Regions from separate parts of the Weeksella sp. HMSC059D05 genome, predicted to be linked through region 1. Evidence: riboswitches for the same ligand, from Rfam matches in the RefSeq annotation. Region 1 holds a riboswitch; each other region holds the start of a gene.
What was found. A riboswitch is a leader RNA that binds a small molecule or an ion and turns the genes downstream of it on or off. The one in region 1 is predicted to bind thiamine pyrophosphate.
Positions count from the first base shown of each region.

Region 2: it holds a riboswitch for thiamine pyrophosphate, as region 1 does, so the genes downstream of both, HMPREF2660_RS04880 (TonB-dependent receptor) here and thiM (hydroxyethylthiazole kinase) in region 1, are expected to answer to the same signal.
Region 3: it holds a riboswitch for thiamine pyrophosphate, as region 1 does, so the genes downstream of both, pnuC (nicotinamide riboside transporter PnuC) here and thiM (hydroxyethylthiazole kinase) in region 1, are expected to answer to the same signal.

Region 1 is NZ_KV798550.1:122,668-133,332, reverse strand. It holds gene HMPREF2660_RS10255 (hypothetical protein) at 1-160, shown strand, start outside; gene rplQ (50S ribosomal protein L17) at 225-776, opposite strand; gene HMPREF2660_RS10245 (DNA-directed RNA polymerase subunit alpha) at 789-1,781, opposite strand; gene rpsD (30S ribosomal protein S4) at 1,802-2,404, opposite strand; gene rpsK (30S ribosomal protein S11) at 2,436-2,825, opposite strand; gene rpsM (30S ribosomal protein S13) at 2,837-3,214, opposite strand; gene ykgO (type B 50S ribosomal protein L36) at 3,226-3,342, opposite strand; gene infA (translation initiation factor IF-1) at 3,437-3,652, opposite strand; gene secY (preprotein translocase subunit SecY) at 3,659-5,026, opposite strand; gene rplO (50S ribosomal protein L15) at 5,037-5,495, opposite strand; gene rpmD (50S ribosomal protein L30) at 5,525-5,704, opposite strand; gene rpsE (30S ribosomal protein S5) at 5,716-6,237, opposite strand; gene rplR (50S ribosomal protein L18) at 6,256-6,606, opposite strand; gene rplF (50S ribosomal protein L6) at 6,620-7,165, opposite strand; gene rpsH (30S ribosomal protein S8) at 7,187-7,588, opposite strand; TPP riboswitch at 7,881-7,973, shown strand; gene thiM (hydroxyethylthiazole kinase) at 8,056-8,859, shown strand; gene thiE (thiamine phosphate synthase) at 8,849-9,508, shown strand; gene thiD (bifunctional hydroxymethylpyrimidine kinase/phosphomethylpyrimidine kinase) at 9,483-10,319, shown strand; gene tenA (thiaminase II) at 10,303-10,665, shown strand, end outside.
Region 2 is NZ_KV798535.1:26,251-36,915, reverse strand. It holds gene HMPREF2660_RS04880 (TonB-dependent receptor) at 1-1,654, opposite strand, end outside; TPP riboswitch at 1,709-1,798, opposite strand; gene HMPREF2660_RS04875 (class I SAM-dependent methyltransferase) at 1,841-3,463, opposite strand; gene HMPREF2660_RS04870 (PepSY-like domain-containing protein) at 3,543-3,977, opposite strand; gene HMPREF2660_RS04865 (PepSY-like domain-containing protein) at 4,006-4,524, opposite strand; gene HMPREF2660_RS04860 (LOG family protein) at 4,583-5,299, opposite strand; gene HMPREF2660_RS04855 (Bax inhibitor-1/YccA family protein) at 5,390-6,091, opposite strand; gene pnuC (nicotinamide riboside transporter PnuC) at 6,160-6,840, opposite strand; gene HMPREF2660_RS04845 (4'-phosphopantetheinyl transferase family protein) at 6,863-7,498, opposite strand; gene ahcY (adenosylhomocysteinase) at 7,662-8,975, shown strand; gene HMPREF2660_RS04835 (FKBP-type peptidyl-prolyl cis-trans isomerase) at 9,045-9,977, opposite strand; gene HMPREF2660_RS04830 (hypothetical protein) at 10,059-10,559, opposite strand.
Region 3 is NZ_KV798530.1:4,530-15,194, forward strand. It holds gene HMPREF2660_RS04505 (bifunctional GNAT family N-acetyltransferase/carbon-nitrogen hydrolase family protein) at 1-1,113, opposite strand, end outside; gene tyrS (tyrosine--tRNA ligase) at 1,224-2,429, opposite strand; TPP riboswitch at 2,703-2,806, shown strand; gene pnuC (nicotinamide riboside transporter PnuC) at 2,828-3,421, shown strand; gene HMPREF2660_RS04520 (acyl-CoA dehydrogenase family protein) at 3,411-4,412, shown strand; gene dnaB (replicative DNA helicase) at 4,583-6,169, opposite strand; gene HMPREF2660_RS04530 (acetyl-CoA carboxylase carboxyltransferase subunit alpha) at 6,261-7,214, opposite strand; gene HMPREF2660_RS04535 (acetyl-CoA C-acyltransferase) at 7,334-8,512, opposite strand; gene HMPREF2660_RS04540 (tetratricopeptide repeat protein) at 8,902-9,435, opposite strand; gene HMPREF2660_RS04545 (hypothetical protein) at 9,505-10,092, shown strand; gene rbfA (30S ribosome-binding factor RbfA) at 10,327-10,665, shown strand, end outside.

The DNA.
Region 1 (10,665 bases):
GATAGCTATATTATTATTGGTTGTCGGAAGTATTATCTTCTTCAATGACCGCTTGGAAGGAAAAGATAAAATGGATGTATCTAATGCGGTTATTTTGGTTCTGGGCGTGTTTCTTGTCGGTTATGGACTGGTGAAATATTTTAAACAGAAAAACGATTGAAAAGCATAAAAAAAGGGATTCTATTAGAATGAATCCCTTTTTTATGAATTTATAGACAATATAATTACTCTTTGTCTTCTTTAGCTTCATCAGCCTTTGGCTCTTCTTCTTTTTTAGCAGTTTTAGCTTTTGGAGTTTTCTCTTCTTTAACTTCTTCAGCTGTTTCATTGCTTACGGTCTCATCTGTTTTTTTAGCTTTAGAACGACGAGAACGACGAGTAGTTGTTTTCTTTTCAGCTTTTTCGTTTGTATAGATTTCATTGAAATCTACCAATTCGATAAGTGCCATTTCTGCTCCGTCACCCAAACGGAATCCAGTTTTAATGATACGGGTATATCCACCTGGACGGTCTGCAACTTTTGGGGCAACTTCTCTAAATAATTCTGCAACTGCATATTTGTTTTGCAAATACGAGAATACTTGACGACGGTTATTGGTATCGTCAGTTTTTGATTTTGTAATCAATGGTTCGATGTAGCGTTGTAATGCTTTGGCTTTAGCTACAGTAGTATTGATTCTCTTGTGTGTGATCAACGAGATCGCAAGATTAGACAGCATAGCTTTTCTGTGGGATGCTGTTCTACCTAAATGGTTTATTTTTTTTCCGTGTCTCATTTTTAATAAATATTATTCTACGTCTAATTTATACTTAGAGGTATCCATACCAAAGCTTAGACCTTTGCTATCTACCAATTCTTCCAATTCGGATAATGATTTTTTACCGAAGTTTCTGAATTTCATTAAATCAGACTTTGCGAAAGAAACTAGTTCTCCTAGTGTTTCTACTTCCGCGGCTTTTAAACAGTTTAATGCTCTAACCGATAAATCCAAGTCTACTAATTTAGTTTTTAGTAGTTGGCGCATATGTAGAGCTTCTTCATCATATGCTTCACCTGATGCAACTTCTTCAGCTTCTAATGTAATTCTCTCATCCGAGAACAACATAAAGTGATGTATTAAGATTTTTGCTGCTTCGGTTAATGCGTCTTGTGGAGAAATAGATCCGTCGGTAGTAATTTCAAAAACCAATTTTTCATAATCAGTTTTTTGTTCTACACGATAGTTTTCGATTGCATATTTTACGTTCTTAATAGGCGTATAAATAGAATCAATCGCTATTGTTCCGATAGGCGCAGAAGCTTTTTTATTCTCTTCAGCTGGTACGTATCCTCTACCTTTTTCTATAGTAAACGAAATAGTTAAGTTTACTTTAGAATCTAAGTTAGCGATAACCAATTCAGGATTTAATACTTGGAAACCTGAGATAAATTTACCTAAATCACCTGCTGTTAATTGATCTTGTCCTGAGATAGTTGCAGTTACATTTTCAGCATCTGATTCATCAATTTGTTTTTTGAAACGAACCTTTTTCAGATTAAGAATAATTTCTGTAACGTCTTCCACTACCCCTGGAATAGTTGAAAACTCATGCTCTACACCTTCTATTTTAATAGAGGTTATTGCATATCCCTCTAAAGAAGATAACAAAACTCTTCTTAATGCGTTTCCAACCGTAATCCCATAACCTGGCTCTAATGGTCGAAACTCAAACTGTCCGAACTGAGTATCAGATTCGATTAAGATTACTTTATCAGGTTTGATGAAATTTAATATAGACATTATTATTTCTGATTTAAGGTTTATTTTGAATACAACTCGACGATCAATAATTCTTTAATATCTTCTGGAATTTGAACGCGTTCTGGTGCTTTGGTAAATGTCCCTGAAGTTTGCTCGTCGTTCCATACTAACCATTCGTACTCTCTACGTGCATGTAAAGAATCTTTAATTGTTTGTAAAGATTTTGACTTTTCTCTTACTGCCACTACATCTCCTTCTTTTAATTGGTATGATGGGATGTTTACGATATTTCCGTTTACAGTAATATGCTTGTGAGATACTAATTGACGAGCAGCACTACGTGTAGGTGCAATCCCTAAACGGTACACTACGTTATCTAAACGAGACTCACACAATTGTAACAATACTTCACCGGTAATCCCTTTAGAAGCATTTGCTTTTTTGTACATATTCTCGAACTGACGTTCTAAAATCCCGTACGTATATTTTGCTTTTTGTTTTTCAGCTAATTGAATTGCGTACTCAGATTTTTTTGATCTTCTTTTGTTTGGTCCGTGTTGTCCTGGAGGATACTTCTTCTTTTCGAATGATTTATCATCACCAAAAATGGTTTGACCAAATTTTCTTGCAATTTTTGTTTTAGGTCCTGTATATCTTGCCATGATTCTTTTGCTTAATACTAATTAATAACTATTATACTCTACGTTTTTTCGGTGGACGACATCCGTTGTGTGGTAATGGAGTAACATCCACAATTTCTGAAACCTCGATCCCACCATTATGAATAGTTCTAATAGCAGACTCACGACCCTGTCCTGGTCCTTTAACGAAAACTTTCACTCTTCTTAACCCTGCTTCGTATGCAGTGGAAGTTGCATCTTGTGCTGCTACTTGTGCTGCATATGGAGTATTCTTTTTAGAACCACGGAAACCCATTTTACCCGCAGATGACCAAGAAATAACTTCACCGTTTTTATTTGTTAAAGTTATAATAACATTATTAAACGATGCTTGAATATGAGCTTGTCCCGTAGCCTCTACTACGACCTTTCTTTTCTTAACTACTTTTGTATTTTTTGCCATGATCCTATTTATTATTTAGTGGCTTTTTTCTTGTTAGCAACTGTTTTCTTTTTACCCTTTCTAGTACGAGAATTGTTTTTTGTTCTCTGTCCTCTTAATGGTAAACCTAATCTGTGACGAATTCCTCTTGTACATCCGATGTCCATTAAACGTTTGATGTTTAATTGAACTTCTGATCTCAATTCTCCTTCTACTTTGATGCCCTCGTTAATCGAGTTACGAATTGCATTGATTTCATCATCTGTCCATTCGCTAACCTTCTTGTCTTCAGAAATGTTATTTTCTGCTAAAATTCTAGAAGCGGTACTTTTGCCAACTCCGTAAATGTATGTAAGTCCGATTACCCCTCTTTTGTTTTTTGGTAAATCTACACCTGAAATTCTTGCCATAATCTAAATAATTAACCTTGTCTTTGTTTAAATTTCGGATTCTTTTTGTTGATCACATACAAACGTCCTTTTCGACGTACAATCTTACAGTCAGCGCTACGCTTTTTGATAGATGCTCTAATTTTCATTACTCTTATTTTTTTAATAGTCCAATAGAGTTAATGCTATCCACTAACTCTATTATCAGTCATTTATTATTTATTTTTAAAATTCTATTTAAAATTAGTATCGATAAGAAATACGTCCTTTTGTCAAATCATAAGGAGACATTTCTATTTTCACTTTATCTCCAGGCAACAACTTGATGTAGTGCATACGCATTTTCCCTGATATATTACAAGTTACTACGTGTCCATTTTCCAGCTCTACACGAAACATTGCATTTGATAAAGCTTCTGTTATCGTACCATCTTGTTCGATATGTTTTTGTTTTGCCATCTTTCTTTATTTTCTTGATGTTCTACCAGATGCCATCATACCATCATAATGTTGATTCAATAAATAGGTATTGATTTGTTGTACCGTATCAAGAATTACACTCACCATAATCAGAAGAGAAGTCCCTCCAAAAAACATGGCTAAACTCTGTTCTACGCCCAACAATCTTACTAGTGCTGGTAAAATAGCGACCAAAGTTAATAAAAAAGCACCAGGTAAAGTAATTTTTGACAAAATATCGTCTAAATAATTTGCTGTTTCTCGACCCGGCTTGATTCCTGGTATAATTCCACCGTTTCGTTTTAGGTCTTCTGCCATTTGATTGACTGGTATAGTAATCGCAGTATAGAAAAAAGTAAAAACGATAATGAGCAATCCAAAAATTAAGTTATACTCAAATGTAAATGGATCGGCCATCTTAACAAAAAATTGTTGAATTCTACTGTCACCATCTAGAAAATAACTAGCGATTGTTCCTGGTAAAAACATAATGGCTTGTGCAAAAATAATCGGCATTACACCTGCAGCATTCACTTTTAGAGGGATATACGAACGTACAGAATCTGTTACAGAACGTATATAACTACTGCTACCGGTTTGTGCTCGTCGTACGTATTGTACAGGTACTTTTCGTACGGCAGAAACTATCATGATACAAAAAGCTATTACCAGAATTAGACCAAGAATTTCTAGCAAGAAAAACATTCCGCCAGAGGTATCTGTTTCGAAAGAATTCATTAATGCTCTTGGTAAATCTGCTAAAATCCCTACCATAATCAAAATAGATATACCATTCCCTATTCCTTTATCGGTTATTTTTTCACCTAACCACATCGCAAATATTGTACCCGTTACCAAGATAATGATTGATGGAAACCAGAACCAAAAATTCGATGGTGGCAATAAGTAAAATGCATACCCAGAAGAAGGATCATACGGGAGGATTTGTGATGTTGTCAACGTGAGATAAGCAGGTGCTTGAACCAAACAAATCCCGATGGTTAACCAACGAGTTATCTGATTGACTTTGTTTCGTCCACTTTCTCCTTCTTTTTGTAATTTTTGTATGGAAGGTACTGCCAGTCCCATTAACTGCACCACGATGGAAGCAGAAATATAAGGCATGATTCCCAATGCGAGAATCGAGGCTCTACTAAAAGACCCTCCTGTAAAAGAATTCAACAATCCAAGGATACCCGTTTTACTGTGTGCTTGATCCTCTATAAATCGATTCACTTCATTGATATCAACCCCTGGAAGTGGTACATAAGAACCGAATCTGTATACCAATAACAAAGCAAAAGTTAATAATAACTTTTGCCTTAGTTCTTTAATATTCCAAATATTTTGTAGGGTCTGTATAAAACCTTTCATCCAAAAATATTTACTTCTCGTTAATTAATTCTGCTTTACCTCCAGCTTTTTCGATCGCTTCTTGGGCAGTTTTTGTAAACTTATCTGCTGTAATATTTAATTTGGCAGTCAACTCTCCACGACCTAAGATTTTCACTAAATCGTTTTTGTGTATCAAACCTAATTCTAACATTACTTCCCTGTTCAAGGTATCGGTAATTTTCTTTTCATCTACAAGTGCTTGGATTGTATCTAGATTGATACCTTGATACTCTACACGGTTTATATTTTTGAAACCGAATTTTGGTAAACGTCTTTGTAAAGGCATTTGTCCTCCTTCGAAACCGATTTTTTTAGAGTATCCAGAGCGCGATTTTGCTCCTTTGTGTCCGCGTCCTGCAGTAAGACCGTTTCCACTACCTTCTCCTCTACCTTTACGGAATTTATTTTTTGTTGAACCAGGTGCTGGTTTTAAATTACTTAAATTCATTTTCTAACTCTTTTAAAGATTAAAAGCGCTTAGGCCTTTTCTACTTCTACTAAATGTTGAACTTTACGGATCATTCCTTCGATCTGAGGGGTAGCGTCATGTTCAACTACTTGATTTAATTTGGTTAACCCCAAAGCTATTAAAGTTGCTTTCTGAGATTTTTCACGATTAATAGCACTACGTACCTGTTTTACTCTTACTTTGCTCATGAAATTATTTTTTACCCGTTGAACACTTGACTAACTGAAATTCCGCGTTGACGAGCTACTTCTTCCGCACTTCTCAAAGATAATAAAGCGACAAAGGTAGCTTTAACCGCATTGTGTGGGTTCGACGAACCTTTCGATTTTGATAACACATTACGCACCCCCGCAGATTCTAACACTGCACGTACAGTACCACCCGCAATTACCCCGGTACCTTCAGCTGCCGGACGGATGAAGACTTGCGCCCCACCGTAACGAGCTTCTTGCTCATGGGGAATTGTTGCACCTTGTAATGGAATACGGATTAAGTTTTTCTTAGCATCTTCGATCGCTTTTGCAATAGCAGATGCTACGTCTTTAGACTTACCTAAACCATAACCTACTACTCCATTCATATCTCCTACGACAACGATTGCCGAGAAACCAAATGCACGTCCACCTTTTGTTACTTTTGTTACACGTTGTACTCCAACTAAGCGATCTTTAAGATCTAATCCTATTGGCTTTACTCTTTCTACGTTATTGAATCCTAACATAATTTCTTTTCTTCTTTTTTAGAATTTTAATCCACCTTCTCTAGCTCCATCTGCTAAAGCTTTGATTCTACCATGATAAACGAAACCATTGCGATCAAATACAACTGCTTCTACTCCTTTTGCTTTTGCTTTCTCTGCCAAAGCTTTCCCTACTGATGCAGAAACTTCTGTTTTATTTCCTGCCGCAATTCCTTTCTCACGTGATGATGCTGATACCAAGGTAGTTCCTGTGTTATCATCAATAATTTGTGCGTAGATTTCTTTGTTTGATCGGTAAACTGATAAACGTGGTTTTTCAGCTGTACCAAAAATATTGCGACGTACGCGTCTTTTTATTTTTTGTCTTTTTTCTACTTTAGATAATGCCATTTTTTACAAGTTTTTACGCAGATTTACCTGCTTTTCTTCTTACTATTTCACCAACAAATTTGATACCTTTTCCTTTATAAGGCTCTGGTTTACGGAAAGAGCGGATTTTCGCTACTATCATCCCTAATAATTGCTTGTCGTGTGAGCTTAAAATTACAATTGGGTTTTTCCCTTTTTCAGTTACAGTCTCTACCTTCACTTCTTCCGGCATCTCCATAATGATGTTATGAGAAAATCCTAATGACATATCTAATTTTTGTCCTTGGTTAGATGCTCTATACCCAACCCCAACCAATTCTAAACTAGTTTTGAAACCTTCCGTTACTCCTACTACCATATTGTTAATAAGAGCTCGATACAATCCGTGTAACGAACGATCTTCTTTCGAATCTGACGGACGAACTACCGTCAACACTCCGTCTTCTATTTTCACATCAAATCCTTCTTTCAACTCTTGAGTCAAAGATACGTTACCGTTTTTCACTGTTACAACATTATCTTTAAACTCTACGTTAGCTGATGAAGGTAATGTAATTTGTGCGTTTCCTATTCTAGACATAATTTCTTCTGCGTTAATAGATTAATAAACAAAACATAATACTTCACCACCTACGTTTTCTCTACGTGCCTGTTTGTCTGTCATCACACCACGAGAGGTTGATATAATGGCAACACCTAAACCGTTTAAAACGCGAGGCAATTCCTTCGCTCCTGCATACTGACGCAAACCAGGAGACGAAGCTCTTTGAAGCTTTTTAATTGCTGGTTGCTTAGTTAATTTGTCATACTTCAATGCAATTTTGATTGAGTGATGACCCTTCTCATTAGTCTCGAATTTATAATTCAAGATGTAACCTTGCTCAAAAAGAATTCTTGTGATTTCTTTTTTCAAGTTCGACGCAGGAATCTCCACAACTTTGTGCCCTGCCATCATTGCATTTCTTACTCGGGTAAGAAAATCTGAAATTGGATCTGTGTACATAAATAATTCTATAGTATAGAGTTAGCCCTTCTAACTCTACTTTTAGGATTAAACTTTACTATTTAATGCTCTATGCATTTGGGTTGCAAAGATATTTATTTTTTTTTATTCTACAAAATGTGCATCAAATAATTTATTATTAATCGTATTAATTATTAGGGATTAAAATGAAGCATAAAAACAAATCTTATATTTTCTTACACATTATAATCAATCTCAACATTAATTCTTGATGTAATCTTCTTTTTATTCTTAAAAAAAGTTGAATGTCGAAACAATTTATATAAATTTGGTTTGGCTTTAGGGGTATTCTGAAAAGAATTGAGAGAGTCCCTTTGAACCTGATACGATTAACACCGACGTAGGGAAAAGCAATGTCTATGCAATTATTTAATATTTGCAACGCTTTATTTTCGAAGAAAATCCTCTTTAGCCATTAATTGTTTTATCTAAAAAATTATCAATTAATGGAAAATCTAATCATTGAAAATTTACATGCTGTCCGGATAAAAAATCCGCTTGTTCACAACATCACCAATTTTGTGGTGATGAACAATACTGCAAATGTTCTTTTGGCAATTGGCGCATCGCCTGTTATGGTGCATGCACATAAAGAAGTGGAAAATGTTGTCGAAATCTCAAATGCATTAGTCATCAATATCGGAACTCTTGATGATTATTGGGCAGAAAGTATGCTAATTGCAGCAGAAAAAGCAAATCAACTGAATAAGCCTTGGATATTGGATCCTGTTGGAGCTGGAATCTCAACCTTCAGAAACGAACTTATAAAAGAACTGTTACGCTATCATCCTACCGTGGTAAGAGGAAATGCTTCGGAAATTTTAGCTTTAGATAGCTTCGAAACTGTCCAGGGAAAAGGAGTCGACAGTACGCATCAAAGTAATCAAGCGATAAAAGCAGCACACAATTTAAATCAAAAGTTTGGGTCTGTTGTGTGCATTTCAGGTGCTTCAGATTTTATTGTATCCAACAATCTGATTATTGAAATTAAAAATGGTCATGAATTAATGACGAAAGTTACTGGTTTAGGTTGTTCGGCAACAGCTAGTATCGGTGCTTTTATTGGTCTTAATAAAAATCCTTTCCTCGAAACGGTTAGCGGTATGGCTGTATTTAGTTTAGCAGGTGAATTGGCACAGAAAAAAAGTTATGGTCCTGGAACCTTACAAATGAATTTGTATGACACGTTATACCATATATCTGCAAAAGAAATTCGAGCAAACTTAAAAATATCGGTTCATGAAGATTAATCCAACTTTTCCTTATCCTTTGTATTTAGTTATTTCTGAAAAAGATTGTAAGTATCTTCACTGGTTAGATGTTGCAGAGCAAGCAATTATTGGTGGGGTTGACATCATTCAGCTCCGGGAAAAGAATTGCAGTGTCGGCGAGTACATTTCAAAAGCTACATTATTAAAAAATATTACGGACCACTACAATATCCCGTTGATTATTAACGATTCGTTAGAGGTTGCTACCGCTGTTGACTCTTGGGGAATACATGTCGGGCAGGCTGATATATCACCTTCTAAAATTAAGAAAAATACACAAGCTCTAAAACACATTGGTTGGTCTTTAGAAAATATCAAACAATTGGATGATGATGAAATGAAATATGTACATCATTTAGGGGTAAGTCCTATATTTTCGACTCCAACAAAAACCAATACGATTACTGAATGGGGTTTTGATGGATTAAAATTTTTAAAAACTAAAACATCAAAACCTTTGATTGCAATTGGCGGGATTAATGAAAGTAATATTGCTAAAATCATACAAGCAGGCGCAGATAGTGTTGCAATTGTTTCTGCCATTTGCGGAAGTAAAAATCCAAAAAAATCGACCCAAATTTTAAAACAAATTATTAACAATAATGAATACCATGCAAAAACCCTATAGCGTCTTAACAATTGCCGGATATGATGGAAGCGGTGGCGCTGGCATACAAGCTGATACCAAAACAATTTCTGCTCATGGATGTTATGCTACAAATGTATTGACGGCATTGCCTGTTCAAAATACAAAAGGCGTACAAAATATTTACGAAATTCCTGCACAAGCAATTCGTGAACAAATTCTATCCATATTAGAGGATATTTATCCTGATGCAATAAAAATTGGAATGGTTCATAGTGTTGAATTGGTTCATATCATTTCAGAGGAATTAAAAAATTACAATAGACCGATTGTTTATGACCCTGTCATGGTTGCGACCAGTGGACATCGATTAATCAAAGAAGAAACTCTTGAAGCTTGCATAGAAAAACTTTTCCCTTTGGCTACGCTTATTACACCAAATCTTGATGAAGCAAGTATTTTGGTAAATCATAAAATTGATTCTGCTGAATTGATGCTTGCTTATGGAGAAACGATTTTAAATTTAGGTTGTCAGAATCTTTTAATAAAAGGTGGACATCTTCAGCAAGAAAAAATTATCAGTTATTTATTTCAAAAAGAACAACCTGTACAAAGTTATACCTCTCAAAAAATAAAGACAAAAAATACGCATGGTTCAGGTTGCACACTATCTTCTGCAATTGCGTGTAATTTAGCTTTGGGATATTCACTCACACAAAGTGTACAACTAGCACAAGAATATGTTGAACAAGCAATATTAGGAAGTAAAGACCTAGCAATTGGGAAAGGAAATGGACCTCTTAATCATTTATTTAATCCACAAAAATTAAAAACGTATGACATTCACAACTAAAGCATGGGAAACCATCGAACCTATTTACAATGATATTCTAAATATGCCTTTTATAATCGAATTGCAAAATGGCTCATTACCAATAGAGAAATTTCAGTTTTACATGTTACAAGATGCAAAATATTTGGAACATTTTGGACGAGTATTAGCTGCCATTGGATCAAAATCTGAAGACAATCAACAAGCCATCGACTTTTTCGAATTCGGAAAAAACGCATTAATTGTTGAACGTGCTTTGCACGAATCCTATTTTGAGGATTTTGGATTATCGCCAAACATCATCATCGAAACACAACCTGTTTGTCACCATTATTCACATTTCTTAAAAAGTACTGTTGCATTCGAA
Region 2 (10,665 bases), on a different contig from region 1:
TCTTTCCGATATTTTTTCTCAAAGGTGATCCGACATCATTCACCGCTCCGGTATAGACCAACTGATTTTTGTAGAGCATATAATATCCGTTGAGGTTAACCGAGAATCGTCCTGCTTTCTTATAACCTAACTCGAAATCTTGTAGATGTTCTGACTTTGGTTTTTCGGCTTGATTATATTTGTAATCGTTACGAAGTGGCTCTCGGTTTGATATTCCGTAATAGGTATAAAAACTGTGTTGATTATTTACCTTATAGTTTATACCAACTTTTGGATTGATAAAATTAAATTGATCGTCGAACGGTCGGAAATCATCACTGTCATTCTCTCCTCCTTCGTGATATTTCCCAACATAATCGATAAAACGATATTGCAAATCACCATAAAATTCCCAATTATCTAACCCATATAAAACTTTTGCATAGGCTGCAAGTTGAGATTTGGTTGCATAATTATTGTAAAATTTATAATCTGGTAATTGCCAATCGAAGTCTTTCATCCATTTTACAAATCCGTAGTGATCTCCTTTGTATTGGTTTGCAGAAAGTCCCCAGAAAAACTTGAAGTCGCCTAAGCGTTGATTTTCCATTTCCCAGTTGAAACCATAAAAATCGTTGTTTAACCATTTCTGACGAATAAGATCTGTTCTTTTCAGTTGTGTAAATTCTTCTAATTTGTACTTACTCAATCTTTCGTTTTGCTTATAATCTTCATAATACCCTTTTCCTTTGGTATAGTGTAGGGTAAGTTTCGACTTCCAGTCATCCCCCATTTTTTGATTCCACGTAAAGAAGTAATGATTTTGTTGGTAGTTATCGGTTTGATTGTCATAATACCCAATAACTTTAGACCAATCTTCATTATAGATTGCCCCCGATGGGTTGAATCTTCTATTTTCGTTCATCATTGCACGGGTTACTCCTCCCCAAGCTTGGTATGTTTTTTCGTTACCGTACATATTTTGGAAACGGAAAGAGGTGCGGTTGTTCAGCTCGTATACAGCGGTAAAATCATACGACCAAAGTTTACTTGATGCCCGTTCTATATAACCGTCAGAGCGGAGATGGGAAGCACGTACATCGACAGAAAATTTATCATTGAGGATTTTTCCTGTTCCACCTTGTACGGTATATTTTTGCGAATTGAAGCTACCATAAGAGCCTGCTAACTCTAGAAATGGATCTCGAGATGGTGCTTGCGTTTCTATGTTAACGCTTGCTCCAAAAGCGGCCATCCCATTCGTAGAAGACCCCACGCCGCGCTGGATATAAATTGCATTGGTAGAGGAAGCTAAATCGGGCATGTTTACCCAGAAAACACCTTGTGATTCTGCATTGTTCAACGGAACGCCGTTTAGAGTAACATTTACTGAGCTCTCCCCTAGACCACGAATCCGAATGGTAGAATAGCCCATTCCGTTTCCAGTATCAGAAGAGGTGAGAATAGATGTTCCACGATTGAGCAAAGTAGGAATATCTTGCCCTAAGTTGCGTTCGTTCAGTGTTTTTTTGTTGTACTTTTCTACCGAAATTGGTAGTTGTTCTAGAATCGTTAAACCTTCTAATTCGATGTTCTCTGCTCGAATACTGTCTTGCTCTTGCGCCATAAGCCACTGAGCACTAATCATTGATAAAAGAAAAATTGACCTTTTCATAAAAAATAATAATTTATGAAAGGGACACAAAGAACCATGAGAATTTTTGGTTCTAGGTGAAGAAAACCGTTTCCCTTAGCAGCATTATCTGCTCAGGTTCTATGGGTATAATCTCAGCCTTTGCAAGCACCCCTTTCTATGAGCGGCAAAGATAACATTTTTTCTATAAGAAACTCAAAAGTTCTTCTAGCTTTGGCTAACTTCTGTTTCTTTAACTGTAAGATGCTGTATACTAACGGTTACCAACTCTTTTATCGGGAATAGCTTCATCAGTTTAGGGTCCGATTCTAATCCTACTTGATCGCAAATTTTCTTAAAGATATCATATTCTACAATATATTGATCAGAAAATCCATGCGTTGCATCGTAAGCAGTGGCGGGTGTCTTGCCTAAATTTTCAGCTGCTATTTTTGGTGAAAGACCGTGCAATTCTATTAGTAATAATCCATATTTTTGTAGAAAAGGTTTCCAGTTCTCAAGGTGTTCTTGTAGGTTATCTTCAATGGCATTGTTGGATATTCTTTTACCTCTATACGCAAAAGCTCCTGTAGATGTACTGATCCGGTTGCTTGGTTTGTCTACATCAGTCCAAATTCTGTTATGGTCGAGAAAGCTTCTCATATTTAACAAATCAGACAAATGTATGCCGTAATCGTGTTGCAAGTCGTGCGCTAAGGTTTTAGGATCGGATATATCGCCCCATATAACTTTTGCCCAAATATCGTTTTGGATGAGATTTGCTCGCGTTACTCGCAGGGCGGCTTCGTTATAGTCTGCTCCGACCAAAAAAAGCGGATACTCATCGAGATATTTTCCTCGCAAAGTTTTTCGTTCGATTACTTCGTATAAATGTTGTAGCAAAGCTCCGTTTCCACTTCCCATATCGAGAATTCCTTTGGGTTGAAGATTCAGTGGACGGTTGAAGATATCGATAATAAATTCATCTATAATTTTGAAATACGTGGCATGTGCTCCTCCACTTCCCCACACATTCATCTCTCTATGAACATGCTTTTCATCTTGCCCCTCTTCTATTTCTCTTATTTTTTTTGCAACCCCAAAAAGCAGCTCATTTAGCTGTGCGAAAAGAGGTAAATAAGAAACTGTTACTCCGTATGCTGTTGCGCGACGCGCAAAGAATAAGCCAACTGGGGTAAACTGGAAATTTTTACCTTTTTTATCGAACCATCCTAATTGGGCCAATGCAGAGAGTATTTTCTCGAAATGTTGGGGATTTTTGTGGTATTCGTCTGCACTAAATGATGCTTCCATAAAATACTTATGAAACATTCCACTCATCCCTAACCGTACGGCCAATGGTGCAATCAGAGCCCCTTCTATGTGTTTGCAGATTTGATGATGAAGTTTTTTATTTTCTAATGTATCTTGATGGGTCGGGACTATATATTTCTGATATTTGGTATATAGTTGCATCCATAGTGTGCAAAATTCTTGGTTGGTTTCTATACTATTGTACACCACTTCGTTTGACAAGTAAGCTGCTAGGTCTTGATAAATCTCATAATTACGGAAAGCGCGTTCACTATATTTTGACAATGAAATCGTAACCTCATCGGTAGAGTTATCTACTTCGTGTAGCAAATAATTCTGCGAAGCTAAAACATGAAATGCTACATTTAGATAGCCTTCGTTCGCCTGAAATTCTTCTGCTACTTGCTTTAGGGATACTTTTTTGCGTGTTAATAAAAAGTGTAATACTCCTCTTTTTGCCAAGGCAGATATGATTGGTGCCACAACAATTCCGTCTAGATGACGAAAAATGGTTTCGCGTAATTCTCTTTTATCCATAAATTAAAAATACAAAAAAACCGATACAAATATCGGTTTTCTTGTAAACTATTTTTTCTTCCTTAAGTTTGAAGAAAGTTTATTGATCGATACGCAAAAAAGCTCCTTTATGATTAAATTTCAACTCTAATCCGTCTGATAATTTCACCTCGTATCCTCTTTTTTCTTTCTCTACTTTATAGACCTGTGCATTTGGGTAGTGTTTTTTTATATACGACACGATATTTTGGTTGATAAATTGTGTTGGGATTGCCTTGCCTTTCCCGTCGACTTCTTTCCAGTTTCCTTTTCTATCAAACTCTACTTTTATCCCGTTATCCAAATAGACTTCGTACTCATCGACTAGGTTTCCTTTGGCATCTACTTTGGTTTTTGCAATAGTATTATTGGTGAAATTAGCTTTCAAGAAGCCTTGTGATGGTTGTGGTAATCGAGCATTTTGCACATTTGTTTGTGCGAATGTAAAGCTCCCGATTGCTATAAAACCTCCTATTAAAAGTGTTTTTATTTTCATTTTATCTATTTATAGTTTGGTTGCGTACTTATTTTGATTTACTTACGAAATTTCCGTTTTGATCGAATTTTAGCTCTACATCACTCGGATATAAATCCACTTCGTAACCTTGTGCCTTTTTTTCTACTTTCTCTACACCATCTGCAGGATAATTATTTTTGATATAATCGGTCAGAGGAGTAGGCAAAAAAGTTAGTTTCCCGATAGTTTCTTTTTCTTTTTTCACTTCTTCCCAATTCCCTCCTTGATCGAATTCTATCTTTGTTCCGTCGGTCAGTTGTACTTTATACTCATCGTCTTCTAGGTTATTTTTCTCATGAAGTGCATTCTGTATTTGTGCATTTGCAAAATTTTGAGTTATAAAATTTCTAACACTTTCGGGCAATTCATCTTCTTTCAATAATTGCTCGTTACGATCGACCGTTTCGGTTTTCACGGTTCCGTTTTCCTCTATCTCTTGGTAGGTTTCTTTCTTGTTATCTGTATTATTACATGATTGTAAACCGATCAAAGATATTATAGCAAGACTAAAGGCAATTTTTTTCATTTTCTATATTTTATTATTGTTGTATTGTCTTATGAAATTACAATCATCGTACCAAAACCTAAAGATTGATTTTGATATTATATTTCTCATAAAACGCTTTGATATGTGCCACGGCTTCTTCTGCAGTATCTACCAAGCGGTACAATTCTAAGTCTTTTTCTGCAATATACCCTTCTTCGAGCATGGTATTTTTGAGCCAATCGAAGAGACCACTCCAAAACTTTTTTCCTACCAAAACGATTGGGAATCGCCCTGATTTTTTAGTTTGGACTAACGTAAGTGCTTCAAATAATTCATCCAGAGTACCGAAACCGCCTGGCATCACAATAAACCCTTGAGAATATTTCACGAACATTACTTTTCTCACAAAAAAGTAATTGAAGTTTACCATGTACTGATTATCAATATAATCGTTGAGTTTTGCCTCGAATGGCAAACTAATCCCCAATCCTACAGAAGCTCCTCCTCCTCTTTGTGCTCCTTTGTTTGCAGCTTCCATTATAGCAGGGCCACCACCGGTAATTACCCCGAAACCAATTTGCGTTAATCGGTAAGCAATTTCCTCTGCCATGTTGTAATATAGATGATCGGGCTTGGTGCGTGCAGAGCCAAAAATAGATACACACGGTCCGATTTTTGACATGGTTTCGTAACCGTCTACAAATTCACTCATTATTTTGAAGAGTGCCCAAGAGTCGTTAATTCTTATTTCATTCCAATTTTTTGGTCGGAAAGGCGATTGTATTCTATCGTTTTCTTTTTCTTCATTTGTCATTTGATGTCGTTTTTCTTTAATAAGATTTACTATTATAAAAAAACTGTAACAGATTTGTTACGGATCTTTATTAATTATTTTTTGTTATGGTCAATCTCTACTCATAAAAACTCTCAGGATATACCAGAACAAAAGCATTAATGAAGCAAAGAGCGATAAGGCTGCTGCAACATATTGTTGCGTCCCGAATTCATGCTTTAGTTGATGAGTATTGTACAAAATTGCTCCACCTGCCAAAGCACACATCCCGACGGAGAACCATAATCCTAAATCGAATCCGAACAGCATACCTGCAATAATCAATCCAATGGCGAGAAAGAAGCCAATTGTTAGTGCACCTTTCAAGACCGAGAAGTCTGTTTTGGTTAGAAATACTATTACCGAGAGTCCGACAAACAAACCTCCGGTTACTACAGCTGCTTGTTTTATTACGTATTGACCGCCGTACGCCAATGCAATATAGAGTAAAGGAACGAATAGGAGTGCCTCTGCAATGATGTATATAAGATATCCTACATATTGTTGAGATTTCGAAGCCGAACCGTAAGCCATTTTTTGTGCAACCCATGTAACACCCATAAAACCTGCCAACAAAGCCAACCAAAGGTAGCCTTGAGTAAGACTCAACATAAAATTTACTAAAGTTTCTGAGCGTAGCATGAGCGATTCTATAATAACAAAGACCAACACACCACCGGCAACATGGCCGTATGTATTTTTATAGAAGGTTGATCGATCGGCCTGATTTGCCTGAGCTACCAATAGGTTTTGTACTTGATTTTGATTTTCCATATTTTTTCTTGCGATGGTTATAATTACTATTATTACTCGTAAATTTAGAAAATTATCAATAGAATTCGTTATAATTTATTTTTTTGTGTTTTCTGGGTATCTATCCAATCTACTAAGCCAATAATCGATAATACGAGTAATACGATGTATTGTAAAGATGTAATTACAGCTCCTTTATAAATCATCAAAGGTATCATGATTAGGTCTCCTATAATCCAAAAAATCCAGTTATCGATTTTTCGTTTTGCCATCATCCACATTCCTACCAAAAATACGGCCGTCGTAGTGGCATCGATAAGATCTATTTTGGTGTAATGAATTTTTAGTTGAGCAAGATAATTACCATTGAAGTTATTTTCAATCAATGGTCGGAAATAATAAACCATGAGAATGAAAAGAAAACTTGCCACAAAAAACAACAACGCTTTTCTATATTCTTTGGTTGTTGCCCAACTAACTTGCAATTCTTGCTGATGCAACTCGAGTTCATTTTTCCATAGTAACCAACCATAAATGGCCATAGAAACGTAGTAAATCTGTATAATGGTTTCGCCATATAATCCCCATCGAAAGAACAAAAACATAAAAATCCCTGTAGAGATTATCGTGGTAGGATATAGTTTGATGTCTCTTTTGTAGGTATAATAAACAGAAATAATACCGAATAGAGTGGCTACTATTTCGAGGACAATCTGCCAAGTTGCATGCGTGCGATAAGGTTCTATAAGAAACTCTAAGAAATCTATCATAATCAGGTTATTAGTTAATAGTTTAGGTATAATCCAAAACCCAGGTTAGATAAAAATCATCAAATTTCTTATAATGCCCGTAATAGATTCTACTAGATTTTTGATCCGAAATCCAACAAGAAATAGCCTGTTTTTCTTTCAGACTAAATTCTTCTATACGATAATGATGTAGAAAATTCCAGAGATTGCCACCATTGAGTTTGTATAATCCCTCTTTCAGCCCCCACAGAATATGCAAATAATCGACAAGTTGATCAGGATACTTTTTCAGCCAATAAAACTCGTCATCTCTTACATATTTTTCTTTGATATTGAGAATCTTCTTCGGACGAGATTTTTCTATATCGATACCTAAAGGCAAATCACTTATCCCTACAGCCACATATTCGTAAGAATGAGTAATCGACAATTCGTTGCTTGTAGGCAGATATGGCTTTCCTTTTTCATCATACAGCACATCATAATCGAGATCCAAGGCTTTGAGGCAAGCCCGCAAACCTAAATATTCTCTTGCTTGTTTTGGCCTAAGACCTTGAAATTTTTCTAGCCTTTTTTCTGATAAAGATAAAAATGCTAACAACTCTTCGGTGCTTTCGGTCAATTTCCAACAAACGATTCGGGTTTGTTCTTTGAATTGTAAATCATGCGTGATGCCCATAATTGTTTTTTCGAAGCCAAAATTCAGCTTAGTAAGCAAATTTACAAACAAAAAGCAGCAATAAAGTTGGAATTCTGAATAATTTTGATTTTTAACATCGAAAATGATTAAAGACAATCACAAGAAAAATAAGTATATTTGTAGCAAAAATTTTATTACCATTATGGCAACAGAAACACACTATATTCCTTACAAGGTAAAGGATATTTCCTTAGCAGATTGGGGAAGAAAAGAAATCAAATTAGCCGAAGCAGAAATGCCAGGATTAATGGCCATTAGAGAAGAGTACGGACCATCGCAACCATTGAAAGGTGCACGCATTGCGGGCTGCTTACACATGACGATACAGACAGCAGTGCTTATCGAAACTCTTGTTGCTTTGGGGGCAGAAGTTACTTGGTCATCTTGTAATATTTTTTCTACACAAGACCATGCAGCAGCAGCAATTGCGGCAGCAGGAATCCCAGTCTATGCCTGGAAAGGGATGAGTGAAGAAGAATTTGATTGGTGCATCGAACAGACCCTTTTCTTTGGCGAAGATAGAAAACCTTTGAATATGATTTTGGATGATGGAGGAGATTTAACCAATATGGTTTTTGATCAATATCCTGAATTGGCAAAAGACATAAAAGGACTTTCTGAAGAAACCACAACTGGTGTTCATCGTTTATACGAGAGAATGAAAAATGGAACATTGCTTGTTCCGGCAATCAATGTAAATGACTCTGTTACAAAATCTAAGTTCGACAATAAATACGGTTGTCGCGAATCTGCAGTTGACGCAATCCGTAGAGCAACAGATGTAATGTTAGCAGGCAAGCGTGTGGTAGTTTGTGGATATGGAGATGTAGGTAAAGGAACTGCAGCATCTTTCCGCGGGGCAGGATCTATTGTAACGGTAACCGAAATCGACCCGATTTGTGCTTTGCAAGCTGCCATGGAAGGTTTCGAAGTTAAGAAGTTAGAAAACGTTGTTCACAATGCAGATGTTGTAATTACCACAACAGGCAACTTCAATATTGTACGCGCAGAGCATTTTAAGAAAATGAAGGACAAAACCATTGTATGTAACATTGGACACTTCGATAATGAGATTGACATGGCATGGTTGAACGAAAACTATGGTGATACAAAATATGAAGTGAAACCGCAGGTAGACATTTACAATGTAGATGGAAAAGAAATTATTATTTTAGCCGAAGGTCGTTTGGTTAATTTAGGATGTGCTACGGGTCACCCATCATTTGTAATGTCGAATTCTTTCTCTAATCAAACTTTGGCACAAATAGAACTTTGGACCAATTCTGATGCTTACGAAAACAAAGTTTATATGTTACCAAAAAAATTAGATGAAAAAGTAGCTGCTTTACACTTGGCAAAAATCGGTGTAGAACTAGAAATTTTATCAGAAGAGCAAGCAAAATATATCGGGGTTGAGGTTGAAGGACCTTTCAAACCAGAATATTATCGATATTAACAACGATATAATCATAAAAAAGAAGGACGCAAAATTGCGTCCTTCTTTTTTTATGATTCCAAGTAAACATTACTTACCTTGCTGTTCGATCATTTTTTTCAATTCTGCCTCTTGTTCTGGCGTTAATTGATGTGTGCCTCCTGCCGGTTCTTTCGATTCTTCTGATGCATCTTTCGTACTCAACAATTCTACCTCAAACTCCAATGCTTGGTTGGGTCCGATTCCTCCTTGTGGTGCACCGTTCTCACCATAAGCCAAAGCGGCCGGTATATAGAAAGTATATTTTGCTCCTGGCGACATCAATTGCAATCCTTCTTTCCACCCTGGGATAACCGCATCTAGTGGGAATTCTACAGGCTCTCCTCCATTCTTGTCGGTCGAATCAAAAACTTTTCCTGTTTCTAAAATCTTGCCGGTATACTTTACTTTCACCACTGAATTTGCTGTTGGTTTTGCTCCAGAACCTTCTTTCTGCACAACATAAACCAATCCGCTAGCGGTCGTTTTTGCTCCTGAAGATTTTTTCTTTTCTTCGATTAGTTTATTCGATTTCTCGTTATTTTCTTTTTGTAAATCTTTTACATGCTTCTCGGCATACGTCATCAAAAATTGGTTTCCTGATTCTTGCGTTAAAAGTAATTTGCGCTTTCTCACAACATCCATAAAACCTTGGATAACTATATCACGATCGAACTTCCCTTCTAAACCTTGTGCAGAAATTACCGACTCTATAGTTTGACCTATTTGTTGCCCAATAGCAAATGATTCACGCTCTTTCCCTCCGTTTAGATACTCACGAATTCCTTTTTCTACCTCTGCATAGTTCACAGAATCCGACTCTACCAAACGACTATTCAGCATCTGAGCTTGATCACCCAAAGACGTACCAAATGCATACGAAGCTTTTTGGTCATCGTTCTCTAACTTATCGATTGTTTTTCCAGACTTGTTACATGCCACAAAAGAAGCTATAACCACAAGACTTAAAAATATTTTTTTCATAACGATTCATAAATTTATGCAATTTTACAAATAATAAATAAAATATACAGATTTTCTTCTAAACAAATTCTCTTCTAAGATTTAGTCGTAAATATTCAACCCAAAATCTTTCATTAATTTGAGAAGAGTTGCGTTTTTTTCAGCCATTTCTTTTGCGATGACTTTATTGGTTTTTATATGATTTACCGTAGCAATGGCTTCTGTGATTCTCGTTTCTATTTTGATAGAGTAATTATTCAAATAGCTTTTGCAAGCATTCACAATTCGACTGCGAAGTCCTTCGAACTCGGTTTCAGAAGAAATGGAACCCAACTCAACTTCGATCAGACTTTCATTGATTTTCTTAAGTTTTGCCGTAGACAAAATACTGTAGGTCGGAATCAAGTTTACTGCTTTGATCTCTTCTAAAAATGAAAACCAAAACTGATCGACTTGCTCTTGCGTAAACGGTTTTTCAGGCAAACGTTCATCCGCGATTGCAGCAACTTCTTCCTCCTCTTTTTTTTCATCCAACTCAATCGACAAACTAAAAGCCGATTTTCGCTTCTTTTTTAGTGGTTTTGTAGCACGAATATCTTGCATTTCTTCTGCAGTCTCTGCTACTTTTTTGGCAGGCTGTTCTACAGAATTAGCATTATCCGAAGGTGCTGATTGTGATGAAGATACAACTTGCGACTCTTTGGTTTGG
Region 3 (10,665 bases), on a different contig from region 1:
ATAACAAATCAATAAGCCTATTTTTCCACAATCGGTATCAAAAACTTTTAATTCATTTCCTCCGACCATTCCATAATATCGAAATTCGTTTGGGGTAATATGCATTTTGCTGTACGAATCGAGCTGTCCGTTTCGATGACATAGAAACGAAGTGTTGAACAACAACTCGTTTTCGATTGTCGGCATGGATCCTGCAATAATATTTACATTGTATGAGATAGCAAATTCTTGAATTTTCTTTACAATCTCGTCTGTTAATTCGGCCAATCGGTTCATGGCTTCTACTTCTTTCAGGTGATTGTATGGACTCATTAGCGGAGTGTTGAAAAACTCTGGAAACAAAAGAAAATCGGCTCCATAATCGCTTACGGTCTGCACAAAAAATTCTACCTGTTCGTAGAAATCTTGCAAATCTCTAAAAGCACGCATTTGCCACTGTACCAATCCTATACGTGTAATTCTCTTGGTAGGAGAACTGGACATCAGATCGGGTTCATAGTATATATTGTTCCATTCGAGAAGCGTAGCATACTCCATCGATTCGGTATCATCTTTAAGATAGTTTTTTAGGATCTTTTTTACATGAAAATCGTTTGCCAACTGAAATGTCAAAGTAGAATCGATTATTTCTTTTCTTTTTACTTTATCCACATACTCTCTCGGTGTCAGTTCAGCTGCATATTTGTGATAATTCGGGATTCTACCTCCTGCAACTATTGATTTCAAATTCATTTCCTCGCACAACTCTTTTCGTACGTCGTACAATCTTCTACCTAACCGTAATTGACGGTACTGAGGATGTACGAAAATTTCTATTCCATACATTACATCACCATCTGGATCGTGCTTTGTAAACTTCCCATTCGAGGTGATTTCTTCATAATTAGAGGTATTGAGATTTACTTTTTTCGAGTTTACAATGATCGCCAATGCAGAAGCCACTACTTTCCCATCAACTTCTACACAAAACTGGCCTTCTGGGAAGATACGTAACAACTCGTGTATATCTTCTCGTTGCCAATCTTCTTCGTCTATGTTCTTATAGGCTTCTTGTTCCGATTGCAAAAGATCTTCATAATCTTCTATCGTTAAGCGTCTAACTTGTATATCCATGCTATAATTTTGTGTTATGAAAAATAGAATTCAATAGTCTCAAAAAGTTATCCAAACTTATATAAAAATACGGATAAATTAGTTTATTCGTACCGAATATGTTTTCCTAATTAATTGATCAATTCGTAAAAAGTTCTTTTTCCTATTTTTATTTTCATGCCGTTTTTCAAAACAATCGACTCATTGGCATCTGTTCTTTTTTCATTATCTATTTGGATTCCACCACCTTCGATCAAACGACGGACTGCCGAACGAGAACTATCTTTTTTCAGTTGATGACACAAGTCTAATAAACTCATTCGGTTGTTTTCTATATTTTGTAAAGTGTTGATCTTTACCGGTTCGAAAACTTTTTCATCAAAATTTTTGTTCTGAAATTGTGTACTGAAAAAAACCTCTGCGCCTTCTGCTGCCTCGGCATTGTGGTATTGAGTAATTATATTTTTAGCCACTATTTTTTTTATTTTCATTGGGTTATCTCCCGAAGCAATTCTGTTTTTCAATTGTTCTTTTTCTTCTATAGAAAAATCTGTCGCCAAGTTGATGTATTCTTCTAGCAAATCATCTGGTATAGACATGGTCTTACCAAACATTTCGTTCGGTTCGTCTGTAAGTCCGATTATGTTATTCATCGATTTACTCATTTTTTCTTTTCCATCTAACCCACGCAATAATGGCATACACATTACAATCTGTGGCGAGACTTCGTATGACTCTTGCAACTGACGTCCCATGGTACAATTGAACAATTGGTCCGTTCCTCCCATCTCGATGTCTGCTTTTATTTGGGTAGAATCATACCCTTGCAAAATCGGGTACACCAGCTCGTGCATGGCAATCGGCGTATTTTCTGTAAAACGTTTATTAAAATCGTTTCTGTGCATCAATTGCGCAACCGTTACTCGAGATAGTAATTCTATTATAGCCGAAAAACTCAAACCATCTAACCAAGTAGAATTGTACACAATTTTTGTTTTTTCTACATCGATAATTTTAGATAATTGATTGATATAGGTTTGTGCATTATGCTGCACTTCTTCTGCACTTAGTGGTTTTCTTGCTTTATTTTTACCCGTCGGATCGCCAATACGCGCGGTGAAACTCCCGACCAAAATCACCACTTGATGTCCTAAATCTTGGAATTGTTTCAACTTCTTTAATACCACCGCATGGCCCAAATGCAAATCAGGAGCGGTAGGATCGAATCCCAGTTTAATAATTAATTTTCGGTTTTCTTCTTTGGCTTGTTTCAGCTTCTGTTCTAATCCGTTTTCGGGTAGAATAATTTCTACATTTTCTTTTAATTCTTCTATCATGTTGATTTTTTTCTTATTTCATACCAACAAAAAACCCAAACATTGCTGTTCGGGTTGTCTATGAGATTGTCTTTATTTGTTTATTCTAAAACATACACAGGCCTACCGAACATAGAGATCGGTAGAAGATACTCACTAAAAAATGGTACGCGTAATATGTTGTGCATGCTTTTCATTTCGCCTACAAAGATATAGATTTTTTATTTAGGATACGATGTAGATTTTATTCATTGAGAACTCAATTTTTTTATTACTAAATTTTATCCGACTTTTGCCTGTTCAATGGGGTGCCAAAAATTGGCTGAGATGATACCCATGCACCGAGTGCAATACCTGATCCGGATAATGCTGGCGTAGGGATTGAAAACTTATCATCTCCTGTCTAGAATAAAAACAATATTATGCAGGAAATCTTATCAAAAATCACCTGGATGGAATGGCTCGGTGTAGCCTTCTCTGTTGCACAAGTTCTCTTGGCAAGGCTCAATAAACCGATTAACTATCTGTTCGGAATTGGCGGAATTTCACTGACGCTTTGGGTCATGTTTTCTGCAAAACTTTATGCCGAATTTACCCTCAATATTTATTATTTGGTCATGAGTATTTACGGTTGGCTGTTCTGGACATTTGGCAAACAAAAACAAGAAACACCTATTTCCTCTTCAACCAAAAAGGATTGGATAAAAGTAGTCTGTATTGTCGTAATCAGCTTTCTGATTTTCTATTTCGCCCTGACGTACTTTACCAATTCTGATGTGCCTTTGTGGGATTCTCTGGTGAGTGCATTCGCTTGGGCCGGTATGTGGCTAATGGCCAAACGAAAAATAGAAAATTGGATATTGCTCAACATTAGCAATTTTATCTCAATACCGCTGATGATTCATAAAGATTTATACCTCTATGCCGTATTGAGTGCTTTTTTATTTTTGGTAGCTACCTCTGCTTATTTCAAATGGTTAAAACTTCTCAAAAACTCGCCCCATGCTGTCTAGGAAGGAAATGCGTGAAGAATTACTTCTTGCCGAAGCTTTATCCGATAAGGTTTTATCCGAAATTCATCAACAAAAATACTTACAAATTTGGGTACCAAAAATATATGGCGGACGAGAACTTTCTTTTGTTGATGGTTTGCAACTATTACAATCTCTAGCCTTTATAGACGGAAGTTTCGGTTGGACGGTTACCTTGTGTTCTGGTGCTCATTATTTTGCCCGAAATCTTTTACCCACCAAAGCCAAGGAGCTCTTCTCTTCTCCTGATATTTTTGTAGGTGGCAGTGGTATGGTTGGCGGAACGGCCGAAAAAACGTCTTCTGGATTTATCCTAAACGGTCGATGGATGCATGCTACGGGTGCTAGTTATCTTTCTCATTTTACCCTGAATGCACAAATTACCGAAAACGGACAACCTTGCCTTGGTGATAATCAACAGCCGATTGTTCGCTCATTTATCGTCCCAAAAGAAAGAGTAAGCCTTCATCCGTCTTGGCCTTTTATGGGAATGCGCGCCACGCATACCTATGCATTTGAAGTGAAAAATGCTGCCATATCCCGAGAAGATTCGTTTGTGTATGATGAGTTTTATACCCAAGATTTGATTAGCCACCTGCCGTTTCGTTTGTTTGCAGATGCTACTTTAATGGTCAATTATTTAGGCATGGCTACACATTTTGCCGAAGAAGCAACAAATTACAAATCCGATCAAGAAATTCAGTTACTGAAAGATTTTGTAGATCAGACTTCAGAAAAGCTGTTGAATTATGCACAACAGAGCGAACGTATTTTGATGGATAAGAACACTATTTTGGTTGAATTTATAGAAGAAGTGCATCGATTTTGCACCAATGCGCTTCATCATTTAACCCATTTGATGTTGGATGTTTATTTGATTTTGGGTATGAAGGCATCAAAAAACGATGAGTTATTGCACCAAATATTTCGAGATTTTTTCACGGCTACTCAACATGCCAATTTTAGAAAATAAAAAATTTGCTTAGTTTTTGCATTACGTTCGTTCTCCATTGATTTATGTAAATTATGGTTATCCAACATTCAATTTCTGTACCTCTGCGTTGTGCTCCATTTATTAGGATTCTGAACATTTTGGTAAAATTCGATACAGTAGCTGTGTAATGAATTTGGCTGATATTCTTGCTAAAAACCTAGGTCATCATCTTCATTTTCTCTACTATAAGGTTTGTAAGAATCCAAGCCGCTAAAGGAATCTAGTGGGTTACCGGTAGGTAAATTGATAGAGCTATCAAAGGTAAAATCGCTATCGCTACCGAACTGTTTGTTTTTATTCATCGAACTAGGGATGGTGTATTCGTCTTCGAAACTACTATTATCAAGATCTGTAAATTTTGCTTGTTCACCGATAAATCGTAATCGTATATTTTCTAATGCTCCATTACGGTGTTTTGCAATGATAAACTCTGCTTGTCCTGCACAAGGCGTTTCTATTTCGTCATCCCAAACTTCTAATTTATAATATTCTGGACGATAAATAAACGAAACAATATCGGCATCTTGTTCAATTGCTCCTGACTCCCGGAGGTCGGATAAAAGAGGGCGCTTACTTCCGCCTCTTGTTTCTACTGAACGTGATAACTGAGACAGGGCAATAACGGGTATATTCAGTTCTTTGGCAATGGCTTTTAGCGATCGAGATATCATCGAGATTTCTTGTTCGCGGTTACCGTTTGCTTTTCCTCCGGCCGTCATCAGTTGCAAATAATCGATAAGGATCATTCGTACTCCATGTTGAGAAACCAAACGACGAGCTTTGGCACGCAAATCGAAAATCGATAAAGCTGGGGTGTCATCGATATACAAAGGAGCTTCTTCCAGTCCTTTTACTTTGGTGTACAATTGTTTCCATTCATAATCGGCTAACGTGGCTTTTCTCAGTTTTTCGCCAGAAATACCTGTTTCACCAGAAATCATGCGGGTTATGAGTTGTACTGATGACATCTCGAGCGAAAAAATAGCCACAGGTATTTTGTGGTCGATGGTCATATTCTTAGCCATAGATAGGATAAAAGCCGTTTTTCCCATTCCTGGTCGAGCAGCTAGAATAATGAGATCGGATTGTTGCCAACCGGAAGTAATTTTATCGATTTCTGTGAAACCAGAAGGAAGACCACTCATTCCTTCTTTTGTAGACATGTCTTTTATTTTCTCGAGTGCTTCTTTGACCAAATCTCCGGCTTCACTATAGCTTCTTTTGATTCCACCCTCTGTAATTTCGAAAAGTTTGCTCTCTGTAAAATCAAGTAAATCGAAAACATCTGATGTATCATCATAGGATTTTCTGATGACTTCTGATGAAATTTCTATCAGTTTTCTTTTGATATAATTTTCTTGTATAGCTCTTGCATAGTATTCGATATGCGCAGAAGAAGACACCTTTTGGGTTAATTGGATTAAGAAATAATCTCCTCCTATCAAATCTAATTTCCCACTGATTTTCAATTCATTAGAAACGGTTAATAAATCTATTGGTTGAGAATCATTAAAGAGTTTTTGTATTGCAGCATATATTGCTTGATGTTCTGGACGATAGAAAACTTCTGGAGATAAAATATCGATAACATCATCTAAACCTTTCTTATCAATCATCATTGCTCCGAGAACAGCTTGCTCGAGTTCTATTGCTTGAGGAGGTAATTTCCCTTTCTCTAGATTGATAACTGAATTTGTTTGATTGGTTTTAGAGTATGACTGTTTTAGTTGTTCCATAATTTTCCAAAATTAGACAAAAAAACGAGATAACTAAAGTTAATTATCTCGCAATTTATTAAGACTAAGATTTTAATAGTATGTTAATAACCTACCCTTTGAATTCACCAAAGGCGATAAAACGATCTTGACGTTGTTTGGTAAGTTTCTCGGCTGAAAGCTTTTTCAGTTCATTGTATGTTTCTACGATTTTATCACGTACACTATCGTAGGTTGCTTTCGGATCATAATGTGCACCTCCTAATGGCTCTTTGATGATATCTTCAATCAAACCTAATTCTAGCATATCTGGCCCTGTTAATTTCATCTGAGAAGCTGCTTGTTCTTTATAATCCCAAGAGCGCCACAAAATAGTCGAACAGTTTTCTGGTGAAATCACAGAATACCATGTGTTTTCTAGCATGAATACTTTGTTTCCTACACCTATTCCTAAGGCTCCACCACTTGCACCCTCACCAATAACTATTGTTATAATAGGTACCGTTAGTTTTAGCATTTCGTAGATATTTTTAGCAATTGCTTCTCCTTGTCCTCTTTCTTCGGCTTCTAAGCCAGGATATGCACCTGGAGTATCAATGAAAGTCACTACCGGAATGTTGAATTTTTCTGCTAATTTCATCAAGCGCAATGCTTTTCGATATCCTTCTGGATTAGCCATTCCGAATCTTCGGTATTGTCTTTCTTTGGTATTTTTACCTTTTTGTTGCCCGATAAACATATACGTCTGATCACCAATTTTCCCTAGTCCGCCGACCATTGCTTTATCATCAGCAAAGTTTCGGTCACCGTGAATTTCTACAAAATTGTTATTGGTTATGGCATAGAGATAATCTAATGTATATGGTCGAGAAGGATGCCTTGAGAGTTGTACACGTTGCCAAGGAGTGAGATTCCCGTAAATTTCTTTCTTTTTATTTTCTATCGCAATCTCTATCTCTACACATGCTTGTTTAATATTTACGCCACTTTCTTCTCCAACGATTTGACAACTTTTTAATTGCTCCATCAAATCTTTTATGGGCTGTTCAAATTCTAAGTATTCCATAATGACTTATTAGCATTCTATCCGACAAAGATAACGAGTTTATCTTGAAAGTAGGATAGAAATTCTTTTAAACAAAAAGGTATTTCGCTATACAGGAGAAATACCTTTTTATCTATGTTTTATAATTTTTCGATTAACATTGCCGAAGCTCCTCCGCCTCCATTACAGATTGCTGCAACTCCTATCTTCGCATTATTTTGTTCTAATACATTCAGTAAAGTTACCAAAATTCTCGACCCAGAATTTCCTAATGGATGACCTAAAGAAACTGCACCTCCGTTAACATTTACTTTCGATGCGTCAATGTTTAGCAATTGTGTGTTGACTAATCCTACTACAGAAAAAGCTTCATTAAACTCCCAATAATCTACATCGTCTACATTGATGGCTGCTTTTTTCAATAATTTTTCTACAGCTTTGGCGGGTGCTGTTGTAAACCATTCTGGTTCGTGGGCTGCGTCTGCATAGGCTGTAATTTTTGCTAAAGGTTTCAATCCTAATTCTTGTGCTTTTTCGGCAGACATCAGTACCAAAGCCGAGGCACCGTCGTTGATGGTCGACGCATTTGCAGCTGTTACGGTTCCGTCTTTGGAGAAGACAGCACGCAGTTCTGGAATTTTTTCATAGCGTACATTTTTATACTCTTCATCTTCCTTGAAAAGGATAGCATCTCCACGGCGTTGTGGAATTTCTACAGGAACAATTTCATTATCAAATTTTCCTGCTTCCCAAGCAGCGGCAGATTTTTTATAAGATTCTATAGCAAAAGCATCTTGTTGCTCTCTTGTAATTTGGTATTTTGCGGCTGTAGCATCTCCAAAAACTCCCATCATTTCTTTTGAGTAAGCATCTTGTAAACCGTCTTGTACTATCCCATCATTTAGCGAAGTATTTCCGTACTTGTTTCCTAACCGTGCTGTAGCAGAATAGAATGGTGTCATCGACATGTTTTCCATCCCGCCGGCAACAACGACATCGGCATCACCCAAACGAATCGCTTGTGCAGCTAACATAACTGCCTTCATTCCTGAAGCACAAACCTTATTAACTGTGGTTGCAGGTACTGTATTGGGAATTCCAGCGTCTATCATTGCTTGTTTTGCGGGTGCCTGTCCTTCACCAGCCTGAAGAACATTCCCCATATAAACTTCATCTACATGTTCTGCTGATAAGTTGATTTTGTCTAAGGCCCCTTTTATTGCGATACTTCCTAATTTTGTTGCAGGAATTGTTGATAAACTTCCCAAAAAAGACCCCATCGGTGTTCTTATTGCAGAGACAATTACTACTTCTTTCATTATTTTATGATTTTTTTCTTTTATAAAATATATTCCGCAATATAGGCTTTTTTCTTTATTTCTACATGTAGTTTTTTGTAGAATAAAATCTTTTTATCTTCTATTTAGAAAGTTTTGGTAAGAGGTAGTGGAGAAAAAAAATTAGCCAAAGTGCCTTAGAATATGAACAAATAGTTAGGATAAAATATTTAAAAAAAAAAAAATGATCCCCAAAAAATTAGGGATCATTTAACCAACCTAAACTACTATAAAAAACTCTTAAATATTTAGTTAACCAATCTGAAGTTTGATTGAATTAACATAAATACTACTATGAATAAATTATCTAAATGCAAATATAGACTATTTTTTTAATTTATAACAATTTAATAAAGAAAAAATTTTTTTTATTAGTCTTTAAGTTTGAAAAATACACTAATCAAAGATATAATCTTCCCTAAGCTACTCATCTTATGACGAATACGATCCATTTCTAAATCCATCATGCGTATAAAATCTGCATCATTTGCTCTCATCTTAGCAGATCGAAAATAGAAATAACCTTTACGAAACCTGAATCGATCCTCCATTATTCGACCTTTTTGATAGAAAAGCGTGGCATAATCTACGCCTGGGATAGAGAGTGCTCGATTGATCATAACTTCTGCTTCGACCAGTTCATTAAACCGTAATAGTAAATATACATAATTCACGTAGGAGGCAGGAAAATCCTCTGGAGAGAATTTTATAGCCAACTCATAGTGTCGTTTTGCTTTGGCAAAATCCTTGAATTGTATTTCATAAATCCAGCCTAAATAATTATGAGCTCTTGCATAACCAGGATCTATCGATAATATTTCATATAAAAGAACATATGCTTTACTCAAATCATTTTGTTCTATCAATTTATTAACATCTAAATAAAGGATTTCGACTTGATTCATTTTTTTAAAGCTTTACTGGATGGTTTTGTAAAGATAATCGACTATTCTCAGCTAAAAAATGTATTTTTGATGTTTAACCTTTTTCATATGATGCATCGCGTTTTTATGTTATTTCTTGGTCTAATATATACAACAATTTCGGCACAAGAAACAAATCTTTTTAGCCTAAAAAAAAAGATATATGATCGGTTGATTGATGATTTTACGACTACCATATCTCCTAAATCTTCTTATGAAGTTTGGATCGATCCCATTACCTACCAATTTGAAAATATAGAAATGAATGAATTTGGTATATCACTTAAACAGTCTGTTTTACTGAAAGATGACAAATATTGTGATAATCAAATAATTATATATTGCAAAGATAAAATAGAACTCGACTCTTTTCAATTGTCAATCATTACTCAACCAGGTCACGATGATTTGTACTCGGTTTATTATCTTGTGTATCAACCTTTGGATGCTTGGTATTCGATTATTTTACACCTCAATGAACAGCGTTATCTACAAAGTTATAATAAGATAAGTACAGTTTATTTTCCTACCAAAAAAATCGAAGTAAAGAATAATAAAGTTACAATAAAACAGGAATTAGTAACAGTTAACTTAACGAAAGATTTTGAGATTTTTGAAATAAATAAACGTTCTTTCTAAGATTTTATTTAGACGAAATGTAACCAAAAGTCTTTTCTCTCTTTTTTAAAATGAAATTGACAAAAGTATATACGAATTGGAGCTCCTCCAAAACTCGAATTCGAACAAAAAAAAGATGGAAAATAATACCGATAATTGCCTAAAAATTTTCGTTATACACATATACTTTTATAGGTATTGAAGTTTTGCACTAAAATTATGTACCTTTGGCAGATAACAAAAAAAATGTAGATTTTGGATAGTAATAGACAGCAAAAAGTAGGGAAATTATTTCAAGAAGAACTGGCAGAAGCCTTCAGAAAATGGGCTTCGGAACTTTTTCCTGGAAATTTAGTTAGTGTAACAGAAGTTAAAGTTACCCCTGACCTGAGTATCGCGAAAGTTTTTATTAGTATATTCCCTAACGATAAAAAAGACGAAATCTTACAAGAGATCAACACACAAGCTCCTTATTTCAGAGGAATTTTATCCAAAGGAGCTGCCAAAAACATGCGTCTAACACCAGAGCTAATTTTCAGATTAGATCCCACGTTAGACGAAATGGACAAAATCGATCGTGCACTCTCTGGCAAA